Regions from separate parts of the Mycobacterium hainanense genome, predicted to be linked through region 1. Evidence: riboswitches for the same ligand, from Rfam matches in the RefSeq annotation. Region 1 holds a riboswitch; the other holds the start of a gene.
What was found. A riboswitch is a leader RNA that binds a small molecule or an ion and turns the genes downstream of it on or off. The one in region 1 is predicted to bind cobalamin.

Region 2: it holds a riboswitch for cobalamin, as region 1 does, so the genes downstream of both, ACEL92_RS17730 ((2Fe-2S)-binding protein) here and ACEL92_RS07035 (PPE family protein) in region 1, are expected to answer to the same signal.

Annotation. Positions count from the first base shown of each region.
Region 1 is NZ_CP169059.1:1,461,816-1,469,400, reverse strand. Features, by position in the region: gene ACEL92_RS07060 (TetR/AcrR family transcriptional regulator) at 1-92, shown strand, start outside; gene ACEL92_RS07055 (MBL fold metallo-hydrolase) at 140-886, opposite strand; gene ACEL92_RS07050 (proline dehydrogenase family protein) at 1,006-1,968, opposite strand; gene pruA (L-glutamate gamma-semialdehyde dehydrogenase) at 1,968-3,599, opposite strand; gene ACEL92_RS07040 (PucR family transcriptional regulator) at 3,681-5,258, shown strand; cobalamin riboswitch at 5,301-5,483, shown strand; gene ACEL92_RS07035 (PPE family protein) at 5,657-7,318, shown strand; gene fadD21 (fatty-acid--AMP ligase FAAL21/FadD21) at 7,455-7,585, shown strand, end outside.
Region 2 is NZ_CP169059.1:3,830,393-3,837,977, forward strand. Features, by position in the region: gene ACEL92_RS17705 (DUF349 domain-containing protein) at 1-755, shown strand, start outside; gene ACEL92_RS17710 (hypothetical protein) at 752-1,366, opposite strand; gene miaB (tRNA (N6-isopentenyl adenosine(37)-C2)-methylthiotransferase MiaB) at 1,354-2,874, opposite strand; gene recX (recombination regulator RecX) at 2,927-3,448, opposite strand; gene recA (recombinase RecA) at 3,414-4,454, opposite strand; cobalamin riboswitch at 4,621-4,750, shown strand; gene ACEL92_RS17730 ((2Fe-2S)-binding protein) at 4,793-5,509, shown strand; gene ACEL92_RS17735 (flavodoxin family protein) at 5,515-6,135, shown strand; gene ACEL92_RS17740 (DUF3046 domain-containing protein) at 6,145-6,339, opposite strand; gene ACEL92_RS17745 (hypothetical protein) at 6,383-6,607, opposite strand; gene ACEL92_RS17750 (glycosyltransferase) at 6,688-7,585, opposite strand, start outside.

The DNA.
Region 1 (7,585 bases):
ACATGGACGATCCCGAGGTGGCCGCCGAGTTCGTGCGGGCACACGTGGTGCGTGGCTTCGCGGGCGACCGGCCGCGGCCGCGCCGCGCATAGCCCTCCGGCATTGTTTCCGCCGCGCGCCCAGCGGCCGCTCTATCACTTCAGCGCCGCTGCCCCGGCCAGACGGTTTCGGTGACGTGAACCGGCCGGCCATGGCCGGGCAAGAGATGCGCAACCGGCAACTCTTCCAAGCGCTTTCGGGTGGCGGCGGCGCTCGCCGGGTCGACGATTTCCGGCGTGTGCCATACCTTGCCGCGCACGGTCAGCACGGCGTCGCCGGACAGCAGCGTCCGGGTCGTGGCATTCCACAGCGCGACGCTGTCGTCGGTGTGTCCGCCCGCGTCGATGACGGTCCACTCCGGTGCGCCGGGCAGCGACTGGCCGTCGGTCAGTCCCCCGCGGGGCGACTCCCCCGTCCAGCGCATGCCGGCCGGCGTGCCGTACCCCGCGATGCGGGCGCCGCCGAGGAACCCGCTGACGCCGACGCGATCGAGCGGCTGGTCCATCAGGGTCGGCCAGATGCGCGCGGCCCGGCCCAGGGTCGGCGTACGCGGTTTCGTTCCGTCGAGGTAAGGAAGCGTGCGGGCGGGCAACCAGATGGGGGCGGGATAGCGGGCGGCCACTGCGGCCGCGCCGGCGACATGGTCGCTGTGCCCATGCGTCGCCACCACGGCGTGCACGGTGCCGCCGAGCCGATTGAGCATCCCCGCCAGATCGCTGGCGACCCGCGGTAACCCGGCATCGACCACCACCGCGCCGTCATCGCCGCGCAGGACGTAGCAGTTGAAGACCCAGCGCGAGACCCGGGTGATGCCCAGATCGGGCATCTCGTCGACGACCAGGCTCATGGCCGACAGGCTACGCCCGGCTCACGCGCAAAACCCCGCGAGCTTCGAGTGTGCGGCCAGGGCGCTGATTGTCGGCGTGTCGCCTCCCTGACGGCACACTGAAAGCCCTCAACGCACACTCAGTGTCCGCGCTGCGCCAGCGCCCGCAGAAAGAAGGTCAGGTTGGCGGGCCGCTCGGCCAGCCGGCGCATGAAGTAGCCGTACCACTGGGTGCCGAACGGCACATACACGCGGACCTGGTTTCCCGCTTCGGCCAGCCGGCGCTGCTCGAGATCGCGGATGCCGTACAGCATCTGGTACTCGAAATCGGCTACGGAACGCCCGGATTCGCGTGCCAGCGCGGGCACCGCCTCGACGATGGCCGGGTCGTGGCTGGCCACCATCGGGTAGCCCGAGCCGGCCATCAACACGCGCAGGCAGCGCAGGTAGGCCTGCGTGACGGCGCCGGGCTCGCGATGGGCGACGGCCGCCGGTTCGTCGTAAGCGCCCTTGCACAACCGAATTCGCGCCCCGGCCGCCGCGAATTCCTCGCAGTCGGCAAGGGTGCGCCGCAGGTAGGCCTGCAATGCCACCCCGAGCCACGGGAAGTCTGCCCGCAGGTCGCCCACGATCGCCAGCGTCGAATCCGTCGTCGTGTGGTCTTCGGCGTCCACCGTCACCCACACACCGGCCCGCTGCGCCGCCTCGCAAATCGCGTGGGCGTTCTCCCGGGCGACCTTCTCCCCGTCGCGCCCCATCGACTGTCCCAGCGCCGACAACTTCAGCGACACCTCGAGCGGACGGACGGGGGTGCCGCCGTCGAACCGGGCGAAGTGGCCGATCAGATCGAGATAGACCCGCACCGCCGCGTCGGCGTCGGCGGGGTCGGTCACGTCTTCGCCCAGGTAATCGACGCTGACCAAGCGGCCCGAAGAGCGAAGCGCCGCAACGCTGTCCAGCGCGCTGTCGACCGTCTCGCCGGGGACGAAGCGGTGCACCACCCGGCGGGTCACCGGCAGCCCTTCGGCGGCGCGGCGCAATCCCGGTCGCCTGCTGGCGGCCATGATCGCCGGCCGGATGGTACTGGCGAACACGCCGGCCATCAGTCGGCCGCCATGTGCGGATACGTGTGGTCGGTCGCCGGGACGAACGTCTCCTTGAGGGTGCGGGCCGACGTCCAGCGCAGCAGGTTGAGCACCGACCCGGCCTTGTCGTTGGTGCCCGAACCGCGCGAGCCACCGAACGGCTGGCGTCCGACGACCGCGCCGGTGGGCTTGTCGTTGACGTAGAAGTTTCCGGCCGCGAAGCGCAGGCGCTCCTGCGCGGTCAGCACGGCGTCGCGGTCGTCGGCAATGACCGCCCCGGTCAGGGCGTACCGCGAGCCGCTGTCGATGACGTCGAGGATTCGTTCGTAGTCGTCGTCGGGGTACACGTGCAACGACAGCAGCGGACCGAAATACTCGGTGGCGAACGACTCGTCGGTGGGGTCGTCGGAGAGCAGCACCGTGGGGCGCACGAAATAGCCGACGCTGTCGTCGTATTCGCCGCCCACCGCGATGGTGACGTGGGCGGCGCTCTTGGCCCGCTCGATGGCGTCGACGTTCTTGGCGAACGCCTTCCTGTCGATCAGCGCGCCGCCGTAGTTGCTCAGGTCGGTGACGTCGCCGTAGCGCAGCGCGGCGGTCTGGCCCAAGAAGTCGTCGCCCATCCTGCGCCACACCGAACGCGGCACGAACGCCCGCGACGCCGCCGAGCATTTCTGCCCCTGGTAGTCGAACGCGCCGCGGATCAGCGCGGTGCGCAGCACATCCGGCCGCGCCGAGGGGTGCGCCACCACGAAGTCCTTGCCGCCGGTCTCGCCCACCAGCCGCGGATAACTCTGGTAGCGGCCGATGTTGGCGCCCACCTGCTGCCACAGGTGAGCGAAGGTGGCCGTCGACCCGGTGAAGTGGATGCCGGCCAGCCGCGGGTCGGCCAGCGCGACGTCGGAGACCGCGAAGCCGTCGCCGGTGACGAGGTTGATCACGCCGGGCGGCAACCCGGCCGCCTCGAGCAACTGCATGGTCAGGTAGGCCGACAGCGTCTGGGTGATCGACGGCTTCCACACCACCGTGTTGCCCATCAGCGCGGGCGCGGTCGGCAGGTTGCCGGCGATCGAGGTGAAGTTGAACGGCGTGATGGCGTAGACGAAGCCGTCCAGCGGGCGGTAGTCGCTGCGGTTCCATTCGCCGGGGCCGCTGATGGGCTGCTGCGCCAGGATCTGGCGCGCGAAGGCCACGTTGAAGCGCCAGAAGTCGATCTGCTCGCAGGGCGAGTCGATTTCGGCCTGGTAGGCGGACTTGGACTGGCCGAGCATCGTCGCAGCGGCGATCTTCTCCCGCCACGGCCCGGCCAGCAGCTCGGCGGCCCGCAAGAACACCGCCGCGCGCTCGTCGAAAGGCATTGCAGCCCAGGCGGCCTTGGCGGCCGTGGCGGCGTCGATCGCCGCCACGGCATCGGCGTGGCCGGCATTCGTCAGGGTGCCCAGCTTGGCGCAATGCCGGTGCGGCTGGACGACGTCGATGCGATCGCCGTCGCCCATTCGGTGTCTGCCGCCGATTACGTGTGGGAGGTCGATCGGGTGGTCGGCGAGCGCGGCCAATTGGCCGCGCAGTCGGCTGCGTTCGGGCGAGTGCGGCGCATAGTCGTGGACCGGCTCGTTGGCCGGCAACGGCACTTCGGTGATCGCGTCCATGGTGCCAGGATCCTCGCGAGGCCGACCCCCCGAGTTAGCCAACCGGACAATATCGGATCCATTCGGTAGTACGATCGGACAATGGCCGGTGTGGGGCTGGGACAGCTGCTGCTGGCCCTGGACGCGACCCTGGTCAGCCTGAAGGAGGCGCCGCGGGGGCTGGACCTCCCGGTGAGCTCGGCGGCTCTGATCGACAGCGACGACGTGCGGCTGGGGCTGGCGGCGGCCGCCGGCTCGGCCGACGTGTTCTTCCTGCTGGGGGTCGCCGACGACGAGGCGTTGCGCTGGATCGCCAAGCAGGCGCGCGAGCGGGTGCCCGCGGCGATCTTCGCGAAGGAGCCGTCGACCGCGTTGGTGAGCGCGGCGGTCGGGGCCGGGGCGGCGGTGGTGTCCGTCGAGCCGCGGGCGCGCTGGGAGCGGCTCTATCAGTTGGTCAACCACGTCCTGGCGCACCACGGCGACCGTGCCGATGCGGCGGAAGACTCGGGCACCGACCTGTTCGGCTTGGCGCAGTCGCTGGCCGATCGCATCCACGGCATGGTCAGCATCGAGAACGCCCAGTCGCAGGTGCTGTCGTATTCGGCCTCCAACGACGAAGCCGACGAACTGCGTCGCCTGTCCATCCTGGGCCGGGCGGGACCGCCCGAGCATCTCGAATGGATCGGCCAGTGGGGCATTTTCGACGCGCTACGGGCCGGGGACGGGGTGATCCGCGTAGCCGAGCGCCCGGAGTTGGGTCTGCGCCCCCGGCTGGCCGTCGGGATCTACCAACCCGACGCGCGGCGGCCGCCGGAGTTCGCCGGCACCATCTGGGTGCAGCAGGGCAGCCTTCCCCTGGCCGACGACGCCGAGGAGATGTTGCGGGGCGCGGCCGTGCTGGCCGCGCGCATCATGGCGCGGCTGGCCGCCCGGCCGTCCACCCACGCGCGGCGGGTGCAGCAGCTGTTGGGCTTGGTCGACGGCGATCCCGACGCGGACGCGGTCGCCCGCGAACTCGGTCTCACCGCCGACGGCGCCGCGGCGCTGGTCGGCTGGGACGCCGGGGACGCCACGCCGCACCAGGTCCGGCTGGCCGACGTGATGGCGCTGAGCGCCAGCGCATTTCGCCGGGACGCCCAGGTGGCCTCTCGCGGGTCGCGCATCTACGTGCTGCTGCCGCAGACGCAGAGCCGCGCCGTCACCTCGTGGGTCCGCGGCACCATCGCGGCGATGCGCACGGAGCTCGGGGTGCAGCTGCGGGCCGCCATCGCCGCGCCGGTTGCGGGCCTTGCCGGAATCGCCGGCGCGCGCGCCGAGCTGGACCGCGTGCTGGACAGCGCTGCGCGGCATCCCATTTCGATTCCACCGGTGACGTCGCTGGCCGAGGCGCGCACCACCGTCCTGCTCGACGAGATCGTCGCCCTGATCGGCCGCGAGCAGCGCTTGACCGACCCGCGGATCGTCGGCCTGCGGGCCGACGATCCCGTCCTCGCCGCTACGCTGCGCGTGTATCTGGACGCCTTCGGCGATATCGCATCGGCCGCACGTGAGTTGCGGGTGCACCCCAACACGGTTCGCTACCGCATCCGGCGCGTCGAGAAGTTGTTGGACACGTCACTGGCCGATCCTGAGGCGAGGCTGCTGTTTTCACTGGCCCTGCGGGTCACCGAAGGCGGCTGACGCGCCTTCGCCGGGCGCTTTGGCGGGATTTTGCCAACCGGCACTCGCAACCCATGCGACAATGTCACCCGTAAGGTGATGACGATGCAGGAAGCCGGTGCGAATCCGGCGCGGTCCCGCCACTGTCATCGGGGAGCGACCCTCAACTGCCACGGCTGACAAGCTGGAAGGCGAGGCGAGCAGCGATCCGAGAGCCAGGACACTCGCGTCATTGCGTCCTGCGACCCGGGGCGGTGCACCCCGAGAGAGCTGTCAATCACCATGTCCCGTCCCCAGGCATGGGTGGCCGTCGACGCCACCACCGAATGGGCGCCCCGACGCTGCGCCCACAACAAGTCCACACCCGACCGCACGATCCCCGCGGCAAGGGCTTTGGCCACCGCCCAAGGCAGCGGTCGATGACCGCCCCGATCTGGATGGCCTCCCCTCCCGAGGTGCATTCGGCGCTACTGGGCAGCGGACCCGGCCCCGGCCCGTTGTTGGCGGCCGCGGCGACCTGGAGCTCGTTGAGCGCCGAGTACGGCCAGGCCGCCGCCGAGTTGACCGCGCTGCTGGGCGCGGTGCAGGCAGGAGCCTGGGGCGGAACGACCGCCGAGGCCTACCTGGCCGCGCACACCCCGTATCTCGCGTGGCTGGCGCGCGCCGGTGTCGACAGCGCGGCCATGGCCGCCCAGCAGCAAGCGGCGGCCGTTGCCTATTGCACCGCCCTGGCCGCCATGCCGACCCTGCCCGAGTTGGCCGCGAACCACGCCACCCACGCCGCGCTGGTGGCGACGAATTTCTTTGGCATCAATACCATCCCAATCGCGCTCAACGAGGCGGACTACGCCCGGATGTGGGTCCAGGCGGCCGGCGTGATGAGCGCCTACGAGGGCGTCGCCACCGCCGCGGTGGCCGCCGCCCCCGAAGCGACGCCGGCCCCACGGGTCATGGCCGCCGACACGCTGGCGGCCGCTTCCTCCGTGTCGTCGCTGCCCCCCGACCGGCAGAACGACGTGCTGGACTGGCTCGAGCGGATCGGCTTCGTCGACTTCTACAACAGATTCATCCAGCCGTTCATCGACCTGCTGATGAACAACCCGTTCTTCAAGGCGCTGTTCTCCGGGTTCGACCCGTGGCTGCCCGTCCTGGGCAACCCGCTGAGCTTCCTGAACCCGTTCAACATCGCGTTCGCCCTCGGCTATCCGATGGATTTCGGTTCGTACTTCGCCTACCTGGCGCAAACCTTTTCGTTCATCGCCGCCGACCTCGCGGCGGCGTTCGCTTCGGGCAATCCCGCGACCATCGCCTGGACATTGTTATTCACTGCGATCGAAGCCATCGGCACGATCATCACCGACACCATCGCGTTGATCAAGACGCTGCTCGAGCAGATGATCGTGCTGATCCCGGCTATCGTGCCCCTGCTGACCATCCCGGTGATTCCGTTGGTGGTGCCCGCCCTGGTCGGTGGTCTGGCCGGCCTGACGGGTTTGGCTGGGCTGCATGCCATCCCGGTGTCTCCGGTTCTGGCGGACCCGTCGTTCGTCCCGGCGGCGCTGGCGCCGACCCCGCCGCCCACGCCCAGCCCGGCTCCGGCGCCCGTGGCCGCGCCGGCGGCGGCGCCCGCCGCGGTACCCGCGCCGCCCACGCCCGGCCCACCGCCGCCGACACCGTCGGTGCCGCCCGGGGCGACGATGCCGGGTCTGGCGTACCTGGTCGGCCAGTTGACGGCCGATGCCCGCGGGTCGGTGAGCGCAAAGGCGCGCGCGAAGCGCTCGGCTGAGTCCGACCTGGTCGAGGTCCCCGCGGCGGCCGAGGCCGAGCGCGAGGTGTCGCAGGCGCGGCGCCGGCGGGCGGATATCAGGCAACTCGGCCGTCGATACGAATACCTCGACGCGGAACCGTCGTCGAGCCCCTCGGATCGGGGCGCGGAAACCCTGGGCTTCACCGGAACCGCACCCGCCAATGGGGCCACCGCGCCGGCCGGACTGACCGCGCTGGGCGACGATGCCTTCGACGGCGCCGCGCGCACACCGATGTTGCCGCACACCTGGGACCACGGCCCGGCCGCACCCTGAACGGCCTGCGGTACACCGGTTCTCGTCGGTGAACCGCGGCCGGGAGCGGCCGGGCGCGCGCGGCGGCCCGCGGCCGGAGGCCGGGCCTGACGCGACCGTGGTCCGCAAACGGCGCAAGAGCGGTAGCCTGACCCGCATGCAGAACGCGTCGGTGGTCTCCCTGCTGCGTGAACGCGCGGGTCTGCAGCCCGACGAGATCGTGTTCCGGTACACCGACTACGACCACGATTTGGCGGGCGTCACCGAGACGTTGACGTGGGCGCAGCT
Region 2 (7,585 bases), 2.4 Mb from region 1:
TCCTCGACGAGTGGAAGACCATCAGCGGCCTGGACCGGAGGGTCGACGACGCGCTGTGGAAGCGCTACTCGGCGGCGCGCGAGGCCTTCAACCGGCGGCGGGGGTCCCACTTCGCCGAGCTGGACCGCGAACGCATGGGCGTCCGGCAGGCCAAGGAACGACTGTGCGAACGCGCCGAAGCGTTGTCCGATTCGACCGACTGGACCGCCACCAGCGCCGAATTCCGCAAGCTGCTCACGGAGTGGAAGGCGGCGGGCCGGGCGGCCAGGGACGTCGACGACGCCCTGTGGCGGCGGTTCAAGTCCGCCCAGGACGTGTTCTTCACGGCGCGCAACGCGGCGACGGCGGAGAAGGACGCCGAGCTGCGGGCCAATGCCACGGCGAAGGAAGCGTTGCTGGCCGAGGCGGAGAAGATCGACACCAGCAACCACGACGCGGCCCGGGCGGCGCTGCGCTCGATCGCCGAGAGGTGGGACGCCATCGGCAAGGTGCCGCGGGAGCGGTCCGCCGAATTGGAGCGCCGGCTGCGCGCCGTCGAGAAGAAGGTGCGCGACGCGGGCGAGGCCGATTGGTCGGATCCCCAGGCGCAGGCCCGCGCCGAGCAGTTCCGCGTCCGCGCCGAGCAGTACGAGCAGCAGGCGCAGAAGGCCGCCGCGGCGGGCCGCACCAAAGAGGCCGAGGAAGCCAGGGCCAACGCCGAGCAATGGCGGCAGTGGGCGCAGGCGGCCGCCGAGGCGCTGACGCGTAAGTCCTAGGCGTCGGGATCCCGGGGCGCAGGGGCGTCGGGCCCCGCCTCGTCGTTGAGGCTGTCCAGCAGCGTCTTCGACTGCTGCTGCGCCGCGACCCGGCGCCGCTGCTCCTCGGCCGCGAGCTGCACGATGGTGCGCGACCAGACCACCCGCGCCCACTGGTAGATCAGCGCGAGGACGACGATCCAGGCCGCGATCAGCCCCACCCCGGGGCCCGGGTGCCCGGCGGCGACGGTCTGGCGTGACCAGATGGCCAACAGTCCGGCCGCCCCGGCGAGCGCGGAACCCGCGAGCGCGGTCCAGGCCAGCGCCCAGCGACGCGTCACCAAGGCCAGCATGGAGAATCCGACGCCGAACACCAGCGCCAGCCAGGCGAACACCCGCGACGGCAGCGCCACCGCCGCCGCGCCGGCGCCGTGGCTGCTGAACAACACGTCCCAGCCCCGCACCGCGCCGGTGTGCGGCAGGATGAACGATCCCAGCAGCACGAAAACCAGGATCGCGACAACGAAACCCCGTGGGCCCGGGTCAAATCCCCGTGCCACCCGGCGTTCGGCGGCCTCGATTTCCGTGCGCAGGGCGTCGAAGTCGGGGTGTTCTTCCATCATCGGGCACATCCAAGGGGTTCCGTGGGGTCGGCGGGCGGTCCGACGGCAGGCATGCCGAGGCCGACCCCGCCCGGGCGCTGCCCGGCGGCGTGCGCGTCGCCCGCGCGGGTTCGGCGATGGCTCAGGATGCCGGCGTCGGCGATGAGGTGGTGCGGCGCCGCCTGGGTGACCACCGCGGTGACGAGGTCCCCGGGCCGCACCCGGTCGTCGGCGCCGAAGTGCACCAGGCGGCCGTCGCGGGCGCGGCCGGTCATCCGCGCCGTGCGGGTGTCCTTGCGCCCCTCGCCCGCGGCGACCAGCAACTCCACGGTCTGGCCGATCAGCGCGCGATTGCCCTCCAGCGAGATCTGCTCCTGCAGCTCGACCAGCCGCTCGTAGCGTTCCTGCACAACGGCTTTCGGGAGCTGCCCGTCGAGTTCGGCGGCCGGGGTCCCGGGCCGCTTGGAGTACTGGAAGGTGAACGCGGCCGCGAACCGGGCCTGCCGGACCACGTCCAGCGTGGCGGCGAAGTCCTCTTCGGTCTCGCCGGGAAACCCGACGATCAGGTCGGTGGTGATGGCGGCGTGCGGCATGGCGGCGCGCACGCGGTCGATGATGCCGAGGTAGCGCTCGGCGCGGTACGAGCGCCGCATCGCGCGCAGCACCCGGTCGGAGCCCGACTGCAGCGGCATGTGCAGCGCGGGGCAGACATTCGGCGTCTGCGCCATGGCCTCGATGACGTCGTCGGTGAATTCGGCCGGATGCGGGGAGGTGAATCGCACGCGTTCCAGCCCGTCGATGTCCCCGCAGGCCCGCAGCAGCCGCGCGAACGCGCCGCGATCGCGGGGCAGCGCCGGGTCGGCGAAGGACACCCCGTAGGCGTTCACGTTCTGGCCCAGCAGCGTGACTTCGAGCACGCCGTCGTCCACCAGGGCCCGCACCTCGGCCAGGACGTCGGCCGGGCTGCGGTCGACCTCCTTGCCCCGCAGCGCGGGCACGATGCAGAACGTGCAGCTGTTGTTGCACCCGACGGAGACGGAAACCCAAGCGGCGTAGGCCGATTCGCGTGCGCTTGGCAGCGAAGAGGGGAACTCCCGCAGCGACTCGGCGATCTCCACCTGGGCGGTCTTGTTGTGCCGGGCCCGCTCGAGGAGCGTGGGCAGCGATCCGATGTTGTGGGTGCCGAAGACGACGTCCACCCAGGGCGCCTTGCGCAGCACCGCGTCCCGGTCTTTCTGGGCCAGGCAGCCCCCGACCGCGATCTGCATCTCGGGGTTGCCGCGCTTTCGCGGGGCCAGGTGGCTGAGGTTGCCGTACAGCTTGTTGTCGGCGTTCTCGCGGACGGCGCAGGTGTTGAAAACCACCACGTCTGCGTCGCCGAAATCCGAGCCGTCGGGGGCGCGCCGGTAACCGGCGGTTTCCAGCAGGCCCGCCAACCGCTCGGAGTCGTGGACGTTCATCTGGCAGCCGTAGGTGCGGACCTGATAGGTGCGCGCACCGGCGCCGTCGGGCGCGCCCGCGGCGTCCTGCACCACCATCGAAGTCACGGGGCCATGGTACGGCGACCCGGCGGCACCCGAGAAACCGCAGCTAGACCCGGCGGCGGTCCCGTTCGGCGGCCAGCTCGGCGAGGACGACCTCGCACGCCAGGTTCTGGCTGTAGCCGCGACGCGCCAACATTCCGACGAGCCGGCGGGTCACCCGCGCGTCGTCGCCGTCCAACGTTTCGCGGCGCAGCTTGGCCCGCACCAACTCCTCGGCCCGGTCGCGTTCTGCCCCGGCGTCGATCCCGGACAGGGCTGAGGCGATCACGTCCTTGTCGACGCCCTTGGTGTGCAATTCGGCGGCCAGGGCCCGCTTGCTCTTGCCGGCCTTCGCCCGGCGTGACCGCACCCACTGTTCGGCGAAGTCGGCGTCATCGACCAGGCCGACGGCGGCGAGGCGGTCGAGCACGTTGGCGCTGACGTCCTCGGGGTAGCCGCGTTTCGCCAGTTGGCCGTGCAGTTCGGCGCGGGTTCGCGCCCTCACGGTGAGCAGGCGCAGACACAGGGTGCGCGCCTGCTCCTCGCGAGAGGGCTCAGAAATCGACGGGGGCGGGCAAGACGTCGTCATCGGTCACAACCGCACCAATGCCAAGCTTTTCTTTGATCTTCTTCTCGATCTCGTTGGCGATGTCGGCGTTCTCCATCAAGAAGGTGCGGGCGTTCTCCTTGCCCTGGCCGAGCTGCTCGCCCTCATAGGTGAACCAGGAACCCGACTTGCGGATGAAGCCCTGCTCCACCCCCATGTCGATCAGCGAGCCCTCCCGGCTGATCCCCCTGCCGTAGAGGATGTCGAACTCGGCCTGCTTGAACGGCGGCGACACCTTGTTCTTGACGACCTTGACCCGGGTGCGGTTGCCCACCGCGTTGGTGCCGTCCTTGAGGGTCTCGATCCGGCGCACGTCCATGCGCACCGACGCGTAGAACTTCAAAGCCTTTCCACCCGTGGTGGTTTCGGGGCTGCCGAACATCACCCCGATCTTCTCGCGCAGCTGGTTGATGAAGATGGCGGTGGTGCCCGAATTGTTCAGCGCGCCAGTCATTTTCCGCAGCGCCTGGCTCATCAGCCGGGCCTGCAGCCCGACGTGGCTGTCGCCCATCTCGCCCTCGAGCTCGGCGCGCGGCACCAGGGCCGCCACCGAGTCGATGACCAGGATGTCCAGCGCCCCGGACCGGATCAGCATGTCGGCGATCTCGAGGGCCTGCTCCCCCGTGTCGGGCTGGCTGACCAACAGGGAGTCGGTGTCGACGCCGAGCTTCTTGGCGTAGTCCGGATCCAGGGCGTGCTCGGCGTCGATGAACGCCGCGACGCCGCCGGCAGCCTGGGCGTTGGCCACCGCGTGCAGGGCGACGGTGGTCTTACCCGAGGACTCCGGGCCGTAGATCTCCACGACCCGGCCGCGGGGCAGGCCGCCGATGCCCAGGGCCACGTCCAGTGCGATGGATCCGGTCGGGATGACCGAGATCGGCTGACGCATCTCGTCGCCGAGACGCATCACCGAGCCTTTGCCATAGCTCTTCTCGATCTGGGCCATCGCCAGCTCGAGGGCCTTCTCGCGGTCGGGGGCTTGCGTCATGGTGCCTCTCCTATGGTTCGGTGTGTTCGGTGACCGGTATTGGTCGGTTGGCCGTGACACTAGAGAAGGCCACCGACAAGTTGACTCGCCGAACGTTCCCCACAGTAGCCGAACACCTGTTCGATTCAAGCGGACACGCCGAACCCACCCGCGTGTGGCAACATTTGCACCGAAACACGCTGACGGGGCCCATAGCGCCTGAGGAAACCGGTGTGAATCCGGTGCGGTCCCGCCACTGTGACCGGGATGGTCCCCCTCCCGCGAGCCAGACACTCACCGTCAGCGCTTCCTCACGACGACTGGGGCGGATCTCCCCAGAGAGGCCTGGTTGCGCATACATGACCGTGCGAGACATCTCCGCCGAGCTGGCCGAAATATCTTCCTACCGAGGGTTTTTCGCGCTGGCCGTGGGCGGTGACGCGGCCGGGTGGCACCCGGTCGCGCAGTCCTACGCCGACGGGTTCACCGACCTGGTCGAGGCCACCGCCCGGCGCTATCACACGACGGATCTGCGGATCGGCGCCTCGCTGGTTCACCTCGGACACGCCACCCGGCTGTGGTCACCCGTGCTCGCGTGCGCGCTGAGCCACGGCGTCGTCCCCGACCTGGGCGACCTGCAGCGCGCCGACGACGGGGCGCAACTGCGGTTGCCCGCGCCGGTCGGGTTCCCGACCAGCTCACCGGACGCGCTGTACCGGCTGGTCGTGCAGGAGCACATGCAACGGTTCGCCGCCGGTCTGCGAGTGGGGCTGGCGCCCGCCCTGCTGGCGGGCAACCTCGCGTCAGCGCTGATCGGCGCGGCGCGGGCCCTGCTCGCCGTGCGCCCCGACCTGGGCGCGCGGACCGCCGAGATGGTGCGCGCGCTGCTGGGCACCGGCGTGCTGGCCGGTTCGGGCGTCGTCACCGGCCCACCCCTGGGCTTCAGACGCCGTAGTTGCTGCCTCTTCTATCGCCTGCCCGGCGGGTCCGTCTGCGGCGACTGCGTCTTCGAGAAGCCACCGCCGCGCCGAACTCGGGCGCCGCGTCGTTTGCCCAACTCGCCCAAGGGTATCTGAGCACCATGCCCACCGAGACATCCCTGCGAGCGCTCGCGTTGACGTGTTCGTTGAAGAAGAGCCCGGCGCCGTCGAGCAGCGAGCTGATCGCCGATCAGGTGCTCGCCCAACTGCGCGGCGCGGGCGTCGGCACCGAGAAGGTGCGCTGCGTGGACCTGGCGCTGCTGCCGGGCGTGGAAGCGGACATGGGCCCGGGCGACGAGTGGCCGGCTCTGCTGGAGAAGATCACCGCGGCCGACATTGTGGTGCTGTCGACGCCCACGTGGGTCGGCCACATGTCCAGCGTCGCGCAGCGCGTTCTGGAGCGCCTCGACGCCGCGATCTCCGACAAGGACGACGCCGGCCGGCCCCGGATGGTGGGCAAAGTCGCGCTGGTGGCGGTCGTCGGGAACGAAGACGGGGCACACAAGATCGTCGCCGACCTTTTTCAGGCGCTCAACGACATCGGATTCTCGATTCCCGCGCAAGGGTGCACCTACTGGAACGGCGAGGCGATGCAGGGGACGAACTTCAACGACCTCGACGACGTGCCGGAAGCGGTGGCAGCCACGACCGAAACGGCGGCCCGCAACGCCGTCCACCTCGCGGCGCTACTGCGGCAGCACGAATACCCGCCTTACGAATAGCCGCCGCATTCACCACTGGTCGCGCGGCACGTCGAAGTCGACGCACAGGGCCCGCCACACGTCGCGGGGCTCGACCCCGTCCTCGATCGCCTGGGCGGCGGTGCGGCCGTCGAACCCGGTCAGCACATGGTCGGCCAGCACCGAAGAACCGTAGGCCGCACCGAATCGCAGGACGACCCGCTCGTTGAATTCCGTTAGCCGCACGCCAGCAAGATACCCGCCTGGAGCCGATCGGACACCGGCCGCGTCACCGCCAGCTGGCCGGCAGGTCGATCAGGTGATTGGGGCAATAGTCCTGCACGGCCTCGGACATGGTGGTCCGCGCGCGCTGCGCCGACATTCGCGAGCGCAACTGCATGAACGCGTACTCGGCCGGCGCGTAGCCCTGCTCGGCGGCGGCCGGGTCGTCCATCAACTGGCACGCCTGCTGCTCGTCGCCGCTGTCGGCGCGGGCGACGCCCGAACCGAACATCACAGCGAGAAGCACGCCGCCGGCCGCGATCGATGTCAATGCCTTCAATGCCGGTGCCCTCCTTTGCGCGGCCTTGGCCATCAGCCCGTCAGGGCGAGTGCTTCGTGGCACACCCGCACCGGATCGGCCACCCCGGCGATGCTAGCGGCGGCGGCCTGCGCGGCCCGTCGATACCGGGGTGACGACAGCACCTCGTTCACCGCGGCCACCAGCGCCTCGGCGGTCAGCGGCCGGACCAGCCGTCCGCTGCCCTGCCGAACCACCCGGTTGGCGATCTCCCACTGATCCCCTCCGCCGGGCACCGCCACCAGCGGCACCCCCGCCAGCAGCGTCTTGGCCACCATGCCGTGACCGCCGCCGCAGATGACCAGGTCGGCGTGCGTCAGCAACTGGGTCTGGCTGCCCAGCCCGACCGCCGCCCACGGCGGCACCTGCAGATCCGCCCCGCCCAGCCGGGAGACCACCAGCCGCGACCCGGCGGGCAGCGTCTCCCCCGGCCGCAGGCAAGCCAGCGCGACCTCGGCCAGGCCTTCGGTCCCGGTCGACGCGGTCGACGGCGCCACCACCAGCACGGGCCCCGAGCCCGCCGGGACGTCCAGCACCCGATCGGTCGGTTCGAAGTGCAACGGGCCCACCACCACCGCCTCCGCCGGCCAGTCCGGCCGGGGAACCTCGAGGGCGGGCAGGGTCGCGATCAGCCGCCGCAGCGGGCCGGAGTCGTGGGCCGGCAGCCCGATCTCGGCCCGCACGGCGGCGCGCTGCCGCAGACCCGCTCGCCAGGACCGCGCGGTGAGCGCCCGCATCGTGGCATCGCGGAGCCGGCCGCGGATGCCGGTGCCCGGCGCCAGCCCGCTGCCGATCGGCGGCAATCCCTTCGAGGGCAGATACAGCGGATGCGGGTCGAGCTCGACCCACGGGAGGCCCAACAGCTCGGCGGCCATGCCGCCGCCGGCGGTGATGACGTCGGAGACCACCAGG